Regions from separate parts of the Marinomonas sp. CT5 genome, predicted to be linked through region 1. Evidence: predicted binding sites of a transcription regulator. Region 1 holds the regulator's gene; the other holds the start of a gene.
What was found. Region 1 encodes LexA, which represses DNA repair genes until DNA is damaged. Its sites were predicted from a motif close to TACTGTNTANNTANACAGTA; they were not measured.
Positions count from the first base shown of each region.

Region 2: uvrA (excinuclease ABC subunit UvrA) is a predicted target of LexA. The motif match lies at 3,264-3,283, and genes of this name have one in related genera.

Region 1 is NZ_CP025572.1:2,245,320-2,250,439, forward strand. It holds gene topA (type I DNA topoisomerase) at 1-1,658, shown strand, start outside; gene C0J08_RS10480 (DUF6586 family protein) at 1,655-2,122, shown strand; gene C0J08_RS10485 (hypothetical protein) at 2,125-2,385, shown strand; gene lexA (transcriptional repressor LexA) at 2,482-3,105, opposite strand; gene dinG (ATP-dependent DNA helicase DinG) at 3,175-5,120, shown strand, end outside.
Region 2 is NZ_CP025572.1:4,448,374-4,453,493, reverse strand. It holds gene rplQ (50S ribosomal protein L17) at 1-251, shown strand, start outside; gene uvrA (excinuclease ABC subunit UvrA) at 389-3,211, opposite strand; gene C0J08_RS21145 (MFS transporter) at 3,368-4,726, shown strand.

The DNA of each region.
Region 1 (5,120 bases):
GTTATATCACCTACATGCGTACTGACTCGACAAATTTAAGTGCTGAGGCGGTTGATTCCTTACGAGACTATATTTTGTCGAATTTCGGTGAGGCATACTTGCCAGCAGAACCGATACGTTACAGCAGTAAGGAAGGTGCTCAAGAGGCACACGAAGCGATTCGACCTTCTGATGTTAACGTGCGAGTAGATGACTTACAGGGTATGGAAAAAGATGCTCATCGTTTGTACGACTTAATTCGTAGTCAGTTCATGGCATGTCAAATGACACCTGCTGAGTATACATCTACCACGATTACGGTTACCTCTGGCGAGTATGAGTTTAAAGCGAAAGGTCGAATTTTACGCTTTGATGGTTACACTCGGGCCATGCAAACAGTGGCAAAAAAAGGCGAAGACAATACGTTGCCCGATGTGGGTAAAGGGGAGTACTTAACACTCCAAGAGTTACTTCCTGAGCAACATTTTACAAAACCCATAGCTCGTTTTAGTGAAGCTAGCTTGGTTAAAGAGCTTGAAAAACGTGGAATTGGTCGTCCTTCTACTTATGCGTCTATCATTTCTACCATCCAAGATCGTGGTTATGTGCGTGTTGAAAATCGCCGGTTTTATGCTGAAAAAATGGGTGATATCGTTACTGAACGTTTGGTTGATAGTTTTAATTCGTTAATGAACTTTAGTTTTACTGCGCAAATGGAAGAGCAGTTGGATGATATTGCTGAAGGTCACAAAGATTGGATTAAAACGCTGAATGCTTTTTATAAAGATTTTAGTTCGGTACTTGCTAAGGCTGAAGCGCCAGATGGCGGTATGATGCCGAATGAGCCGACACCTACGGATGTTGAATGCCCAACTTGTTCTCGACCTATGCAGATTCGTACAGCCAGTACGGGGGTCTTTTTATCCTGTTCGGGCTATGCGTTACCGCCAAAAGAGCGCTGTAAAGCAACGATTAACCTTGTTCGAGGCGATGAAGCTGTCGCTGTAGACGATGAAGAAGGTGAATCTAAAGCGCTGATTAATAAACATCGCTGTAAAATTTGTGGTTCAGCCATGGATAGTTATTTAATGGATGAGCATCGCAAGCTTCACGTATGTGGTAACAATCCATCTTGTTCTGGCTTTGAAGTCGAACATGGGACTTTTAAAATAAAAGGTTACGATGGGCCAACGCTTGAATGTGATAAGTGTGGTTCAGAAATGCAATTAAAAACAGGGCGTTTTGGTAAGTACTTTGGTTGCACGAATGAGGAATGTAAAAATACTCGTAAGTTGCTGAAGAATGGAGAGGCGGCTCCACCAAAGATGGACCCTGTGCCTATGCCCGATCTAGCTTGTCAAAAAGTAGAAGATCATTATGTTCTTCGTGATGGCGCAACAGGGCTGTTCCTAGCGGCGAGTCAGTTTCCACGCAAACGAGAAACTAGAGCGCCTCTTGTCAAAGAATTATTGCCTTATATGGATCAGATAGATTCTAAGTATCACTTCTTTGCGAATGCTCCAGTAAAGGATTCCGAAGGTCGCCCAACGATTATTCGTTATAGCCGTAAAACAAAAGAGCAATATGTTATGACGGAAAACGAAGAAGGTAAGCCAACTGGCTGGAAAGCCTTTTATGTTGGTTCTAAATGGGTGATTGAGGAAGGTAAAAAGAAATGACCAGTGCCAGTTTAGCTAGCCTAACCAATCAAAAGTTGGATACGGCAAGACGCTTTATACAGCAAAGTCAGGATTGTAATGAAGCATGGCTGAAGGTTGGCCTTGAAAGTTCGGCTATTTTCCAATTAAGAAGTGCGTTGAATGGGCTATTGAAAGAAGTCTCCGCTGCCTATTCTTTATCTGGCTCTCTGGAAGTGGCTAAGTTATTGGCTGAATCTGAAAAAAAGCAAATGGCTGTGCCAGTGTTAGGTGAGTTAGATGATTTGCTTTCTCGGCAGGATTCTTGGTGCTTTCTATTGAACCAGGCTTATTTGGTTCAGTATGAGTGTCGCGCTTCAATGTCTATGGTTCAAGCCGATGATTTAATCGGTCGTGGAGATGACGCTGGGGCGTCAGTGAGTTTCTATTTGACCAAGCTAGTCGAATTAGTATTACGTTTTAGAGAAGAGTCATCAGAGTATTGAATATGAAAGAATCCTACCTAGAAATTGTTGAGCTTGATAACGGCGATATCGTGCTGCGTCCGGCCAGTGAAGATGGTGAGGAAACAGTGCCATTGGCAACGCTTAAAATTTCCGATGACACTCGGTCTTATTTAAAAGATCGTTATTTTGAAATGGCGAAATGTATGTTTCATGCGGGTATTGATTATGTATATTCAGATGAAGCCTTTCTTGAAGACGAATCAGAGTATCTTGATGACTACCGTCCTAAAATTTTACATTAAGGGTGTGAGATCGAAAGGTGTATAAGGAAGTTAAATTAAAGGCGAAGCTCATGCTTCGCCTTTAATTTTTACAATATTTGATAAGGGTTAATCTAATCAAATACCTTGTCTAATTACCCCTACTGATAAACCTTCGATGGCAAAGTCTTCACTTTCTAAATTGACAATAATGTCATCAAATTCTTCATTTTCAGGGATTAGACGGACGATGCTGCCTTTTTGCTCGAATCGTTTCACTGTGACTTCATCGCCTATTCGTGCAACCACAATTTGGCCATTCCGTACCGTGGTGGTTTTATGAACGGCGAGTAAATCGCCTTCCATTATGCCAATATCTTTCATGCTGGTTCCCGAGACAGACAAGAAGTAGTCAGCATGGGGGGAAAACATACTGGCAGGTATGCCGACATGAGAATGAATGTTTTCTTGGGCTAAAATAGGGTACCCTGCTGCAACTTTGCCAATAACGGGTAAACCTAGGTCGTCTTTTGATTCATCATTAGAGGCCATATCAATAAGGCGAATGCCACGAGAGGCGCCAGATAGCATCTCTATAGCGCCTTTTTTACAAAGGGCTTTAAGGTGCTCTTCTGCTGCATTGGGAGATTTAAATCCAAGCCTGCGTGCAATTTCTGCTCGAGTGGGTGGAAAACCAGTTTCACTAATAAAATCGCGAATGGTTTCTAGAACGTCAGATTGTCTTTTGGTTAATTTAATCATAGGGTATCTGGTTGTTTATACAGTTACTGTTATTATATACAGCATTCCTAACTATACTCAATGATATAAATGCTTTCAGACGAACTAAAAACACAAATTCAACTTGCATATCGAGCCTCTTTGGATGCGAAGTCCCATAAACCAAGGGCTGGACAGCGCCAAATGATTGGTGCGATTGCTCGTACTTTAGGTAATATTAAACAAGGCTCGGAAGGTGAGCGACTTGAAGAAAAACATGTTGCTGTTATTGAAGCCGGTACGGGGACAGGAAAAACCTTGTCTTATTGTCTTGCAGCAATTCCTATCGCTAAAGCACGTGGCCTCAAATTAATCATTTCAACCGCTACGGTGGCGCTACAAGAGCAAATTTTACACAAAGAATTGCCGGATCTGCTCGAGCATACTGAGTTGAGCTTTAAATATACGCTCGCGAAGGGGCGAGGGCGTTATTTGTGTTTGAACAATCTTGAGAGTTTTTTGAGTTCTGAAGAGCAAGCTATGGACGATATGTTTGCCGGTCTGTTTGAACAACACTTGCATTCTGATGATGTTAATACCGTTTTATATCAAGAAATGGATGTTGCTCTGTCAAAAGGGGAGTGGGATGGCGATAAAGATAATTGGTCCGGGGTGGTTCGTGATCAAGATTGGCGTCGTTTAACCACAGATCATCAGCAATGTACTAACCGTAATTGTGCAAACTATTCAGCTTGCCCATTCTTTAAAGCCCGTGCTGAAATCGAAGTAGCGGATGTGATTGTTGCTAACCATGATTTGGTGTTGGCTGATTTGTCTTTGGGTGGAGGGGCAATACTTACACCGCCTAAAGAAACAATTTATGTTTTTGATGAGGGGCATCACCTTCCAGATAAGGCAATAGGGCATTTTCGTCATGAAGTTCGTTTACAGCAAAGTATTACTTGGTTGCGTCAATTAGAAAAAAATTTGGTGAATTTAAAGCAGGAACTTACTGATGCCGTAAGTGTAACTGGGCAGTTATTACTTAAGATTCCTCAGCAAATACAGAATATTGTCAACTTTATCCAGTATGCGCAGCAGGGTTTGGCGCCTTACATCCAAGGTTTAGGACTGGATCAAGAGAATAATCAGCATAGGTTTGAGTTCGGGCTTATTCCAGATGAATTGCGTCAGCTTGCTTACAGTCTACAAACAACGTATCAAAAACTATTTAACAGTATTGAAAGTATTCAAGAAGAATGTAAAAAGACCAAGCAAAACGAAGGAATGGGAGTGACCGCGGAGACCGCTGAAACCTGGCAGCCAATACTTGGGGTGATTCTTGGACGTTTAGAGGTTTGTATTGGTTTGTGGCGTTTGTATTCAACTGTCGATGACCAAAATTATCCGCCTAATGCACGCTGGTTGATTTTGTCTGGTCAAGGAATGGAACAAGACATTGAACTTGGAGGATCTCCTATCCTAGCTGCGAATACTTTAAGGCAGCAGTTGTGGGATAAGTGTTTTGGTGCGGTGGTGACTTCCGCGACATTGACAGCGCTGAATCAATTCCACCGTTTTAATATGCGATCAGGGGTGCCTAGGGAAAGCGAATATTTACGAGTTATGAGTCCCTTTAATTTTCAAGAAAATGGTCTGTTGGTCGTACCGGATATGGAGCATGAACCCAATCGGGTTGATCAGCACACTGCTGAAATTGTTGCCTATTTAGATGAGCATGTGAATACGGAGAAAGGAAGCTTGGTGTTATTCTCTTCTCGTCGACAGATGGAAGAGGTGGCCCAGTCCGTTTCAGCAGGATTGCAGGAAATACTTTTGATGCAAGGTGAGCAGTCTAAGCGTGTTATTTTGGACTCACACAAGTCTCGTATTGATGATGGAAAAGGAAGCTTATTGCTTGGCTTAGCAAGCTTTGCTGAAGGCGTGGATTTACCTGGCAATTATTTAACTTGTGTGTATATCGCTAAAATTCCATTTGCTGTACCGGATGATCCGGTTGAAGCGACGCTGGCTGAATGGATTCAGAAACGTGGTGG
Region 2 (5,120 bases), 2.2 Mb from region 1:
AATTGCGTCGTGTTGCTGAGCCTTTGATCACATTGGCGAAAGTTGATTCTGTTGCGAATCGTCGCCTAGCCTTTGCTCGTACTCGTAGTAAAGATGCAGTAGGTAAATTGTTTTCTGAACTTGGTCCTCGTTACCAAGCTCGTCCTGGTGGATATGTTCGCATTTTGAAATGTGGCTTCCGTGCAGGTGACAATGCACCTATGGCTTATGTTGAATTGGTCGATCGTCCAGTTACAGAAGCCGCTGAGTAATATCAGTTTGTTATAAAAAAGCCGAGCTAATATATTAGCTCGGCTTTTTTTGTGCAGAATTAATCTGATATTCAGTTATAAAAAAACACTTTAGGAAGGTGTCGTCTCTAAAGTGTTTTTGTTGTTTTACCATCTACTCAATTAAAAATTTGTTTTAAGAAGCGACCTGTATGGGATTGTTTTGATTCTGCGATATCTTCAGGAGTACCTTCGGCAATTATATAACCTCCTCCACTACCCCCTTCGGGCCCTAAATCGACTATCCAGTCCGCCGTTTTTATCACATCAAGGTTATGCTCAATAACGACCACAGTATTGCCATGATCCCTTAATCTGTGAAGAACCTTGAGTAGTTGTTCGATATCGGAAAAATGCAGGCCTGTTGTTGGCTCATCAAGAATATACAGTGTTGTACCTGTGTCTCGCTTAGATAGTTCTTTTGCTAACTTAACCCGCTGAGCTTCGCCACCTGAGAGTGTCGTGGCTGCTTGTCCCAGACGAATATAGCCTAAACCCACATCAATTAGGGTTTGTAATTTTCGGGCAATTGATGGAACGGGATCAAAGAACTCTCGTGCATCTTCGATGGTCATTTCAAGGCATTCGTGAATGTTTTTACCCTTGTAAGTTATTTCGAGAGTTTCACGATTGTAACGCTTACCCTTGCAGGTATCGCATGGGACATAGATGTCTGGCAAAAAATGCATTTCAACTTTGATGACGCCGTCACCTTGACAGGCCTCACAGCGGCCACCTTTTACGTTAAAGCTGAATCGTCCTGGTTTATAGCCACGGGAGCGTGATTCTTGCGTCGCTGAAAACAGCTCTCTCATTGGGGTAAAGATACCAGTATAGGTCGCTGGGTTTGATCTTGGTGTTCGTCCAATAGGGCTCTGATCAATATCTACGCATTTGTCGAATAAATCTAAGCCTTCAATGCGATCATGCGGTGCAGCTTTTAATGTGGTTGCTCCATTTAGAGCGGTTGCGGCTAATGGGTACAGGGTGCCATTTATTAATGTCGATTTACCGGAACCTGATACGCCTGTAATGCAGGTCATTACGCCAACAGGAATGTGAAGGTCAACGGTATTTAGATTGTTGCCGGTAGCACCGATAAGTTTTAGGTACTGTTTATCTTTTGCTGGGTGGCGAATACTTGGTATGTCAATTTTTCGTTTGCCAGTTAGGAATTGTCCAGTAATGGATTCTTCGCAATTCATGATGTCTTGCGGTGTTCCGCTAGCAATAATTTGACCGCCATGTACGCCTGCGCCTGGACCAATATCGACAACAAAATCAGCTACTCGAATAGCATCTTCGTCATGCTCAACCACAATGACGGTATTGCCTAGATCTCTTAGTCTGGTCAGTGTTGCTATTAATCTTTCGTTATCACGTTGATGTAATCCAATGGAAGGTTCATCAAGAATATACATGACGCCCACTAAGCCCGCGCCAATCTGGCTGGCAAGACGAATTCGCTGAGCTTCCCCACCAGAAAGAGAGTCTGCTTTACGGTCTAAGGTTAAATAATCTAGACCAACATTCACTAGGAACGTTAGACGATCACGAATTTCTTTTAGAATCTTTGAAGCGATTTCGCCGCGAGCGCCAGGTAGCTCTAGAGTTTCAAAGTATTCTAGACATTTGGCAATTGGATAAGTCACCACCTCTGGCAGTGTTTGTTCAGCAATAAATACGTTACGAGCCGATCTATTAAGACGGGATCCATGGCAGTCAGGGCAAGGCTGAATGCTTATGTATTGTGAAAGGTCATCGCGAACACTATCAGATTCTGTTTCATGATACCGACGTTGTAAGTTTGGTATAACACCTTCAAATGCATGAGAGCGTGTCATTTTATCGCCACGTTCATTAATATAAACAAAGTCTATCTTGTCTTTTCCCGAGCCGTGTAAAATGCGCTTTTTGAATTCATCAGGGATGTCTTTATATTTAGATTCAATATCAAAACCGTAGTGCTTTGCCAAAGCGCTAAGCTGCTGATAATAAAAGATGCTGCGTCTGCCCCAGCCTCGAATTGCGCCCTCAGCAAGCGTTAAGGTTTCATCTTGAATAATTCTTTCTGGGTCAAACATTTGGTGTGTGCCAAGACCATCGCAAGTTTGACATGCGCCATTGGGGTTGTTAAATGAAAAGAGACGAGGCTCTAATTCCGTTAAGCTATATCCGCAGACTGGACAGGCGAATTTGCTGGAGAAAATATACTCTTCTTTTTCATCGTCCATGTTGATGACTTTTGCAATGCCGTCGGATAAACCAAGGCAAGTGTCAAAAGACTCAGCTAAGCGCAATTGGAGGTCCGAGCGGACTTTAAAGCGATCAATAACGACTTCGATGGTATGTTTTTTGTTTTTTTCTAATGCTGGTGCATCGTCTAAATCGACGACAAGGCCATCGATTCGTGCCCGAATGAACCCTTTTGACAGTAAATCGCTAATGGTATGTAGGTGTTCGCCTTTGCGATCTTTCACTATCGGGGCGAGAAGCATCATTTTGGTTTCTTCTGGTAGCGATATAACTTTATCGACCATTTGTGATATGGTTTGCGCCTCTAATGGTTCACCGTGATCTGGGCAACGTGGTTGTCCTGCTCGAGCAAATAACAATCGCAGATAATCGTAGATTTCTGTTATTGTACCCACTGTTGATCTTGGGTTGTGAGATGTGGATTTTTGCTCAATGGAAATAGCAGGCGATAACCCTTCGATGTGATCTATGTCCGGCTTTTCCATCATAGATAAAAATTGTCTAGCGTATGTTGAGAGAGATTCTACATAGCGACGTTGGCCTTCCGCATACAATGTGTCAAAAGCAAGTGACGATTTACCTGAGCCGGATAGGCCTGTAATCACGACAAGCTTGTCTCTTGGGATGTCTAAATTCACATTTTTTAAATTGTGAGTGCGGGCCCCGCGTATGGTTATGGTATCCATGAGTCTCCAATGTGAAGTCGATCAACAGAAAAAATCTGCTAGTAAATGAAATAACTGTCTATTTTTACAGTAGTTGAAATGGAGCTTCAACGGTATTTTTTGTAAAATTGCGATCTTTTTTCTTAACCACCTAAGTTAAGCGGTTGAAACCTCTTTATGGATCTACTCGAACGTCGTTCAGTTCTTGCTTTAGCACTGATTTATTTATTTAGAATGTTGGGCTTATTTCTCATTATGCCAGTAATCAGTGTTGCTGCGGATGGGTTAATAGGCGCTGATGCAGCTTTGATTGGCACCGCCATCGGTATTTATGGTTTAACCCAAGCGAGTTTACAGATCCCGATGGGGATGTGGTCAGATAAAATTGGCCGTAAGCGCGTTATTATCATTGGCTTGTTGTTGTTTGCTGTAGGTAGCTTAATTTGTGCCAATGCGAGCGATATCAATACCTTAATTGTTGGGCGCGCTGTTCAGGGCGCAGGAGCCATTGCTAGTACCTTGATGGCGTTGTTGAGTGATGTGACTAGAGAGCAGAACCGTACTAAAGCCATGGCTCTAGTGGGAGTGAGTATTGGCGCTTCTTTCATGCTGTCTTTGGTATTGGGGCCTTGGATTTTTGCTTTGATAGGGTTGTCCGGCCTGTTCTATCTATCTTTTGCGTTATCTTTACTCGGTATTGGCTTGATCATTTTTGCGGTGCCTAATATCGTCCAGCATACATTTCGACGTGATACGACACCCAGCATTTTAGCCTTAGGTTTAGTGTTGAAGGATTCAAAGTTGCGTTTTTTGAATGTAAGCGTTTTGTTGTTGCATGCCAGCTTAACCGCCTTATTTGTGACTGTGCCAAATGAGTTGATTCAACAATTCAATTTACCGTTATCGCAGCATAGTTGGTTGTACTTGGCGATCATGGGTTTTGCTTTCGTTGGTATGCTACCATTAGTCATCATTGCTGAATCAAAAGGCAAGATCAAAAGCGTGCTCATCGCTGTGATGATTTTGCTTGGTTTAAGCTCGATCTTTTTGCAATGGGCTCCTTATCTTTGGGTATTTGGGGCGTTGTTGTGGGTCTATTTTGTAGGTTTTAACTCATTGGAAGCCTTATTACCTTCTTTGATTAGTAAGTTGGCGCCAGTAGGTTATCGTGGAACCGCGATGGGGGTATTTTCTACCCATCAATTTATGGGATCATTTTTGGGTGGTGTTGGTGGTGGATGGTTGCTCCAACACCATACAAACGGTGGTGTCTTTTGGGTTGTCGGTGTGGTGTTTTTGGCGTGGTCTTTAGTTTGCGCTGCTCAGCCTGCACCTCGCCAGTTAAGCAGTTTGGCGTTTAGTCTACCTAATATGACAGATGAAGATGTATCAAAGTTGGCGGATCAACTTGCTGAAATCCAAGGAGTGGAAGGTATGCAAATTTTTAAAGATGAGCAAACTGCTTATCTGAAAATCGATAAAAAAATATTAGACAAAGAGGCTCTGGTGCATCTGGCACCGCAAGTGCGTCTTTAATCAAAACACTATTCTATCTTTTAGTTGGAGAAGAACGTCATGGCACGTGGAATAAATAAAGTAATCTTTAATCATCATTGAAAAACTATACACGCACTATACATTAAGTAAGTGATGAAATTAGATGCTGATTTTTTAAACAGGTGCCTTTAATCAAGTCTTAGGCGTTCTGGTTTTGATGTTTTAAACCTCAAACCATCTAACTTGCAACGAAGAGAATTACATAACTAAGCACATTCAAGAGGCAGAGACTCATCGTACATCAATTGCCACCGTATCCATTACCTGCGGATGCAATAAGAGATAGATCGTGGCTTAAGTCTTAATAAAAATACTCGGACGAACAGATAATTTTAGATCTCGCAGAAAAGTAAGCTATCGCCAAAGCTGACGA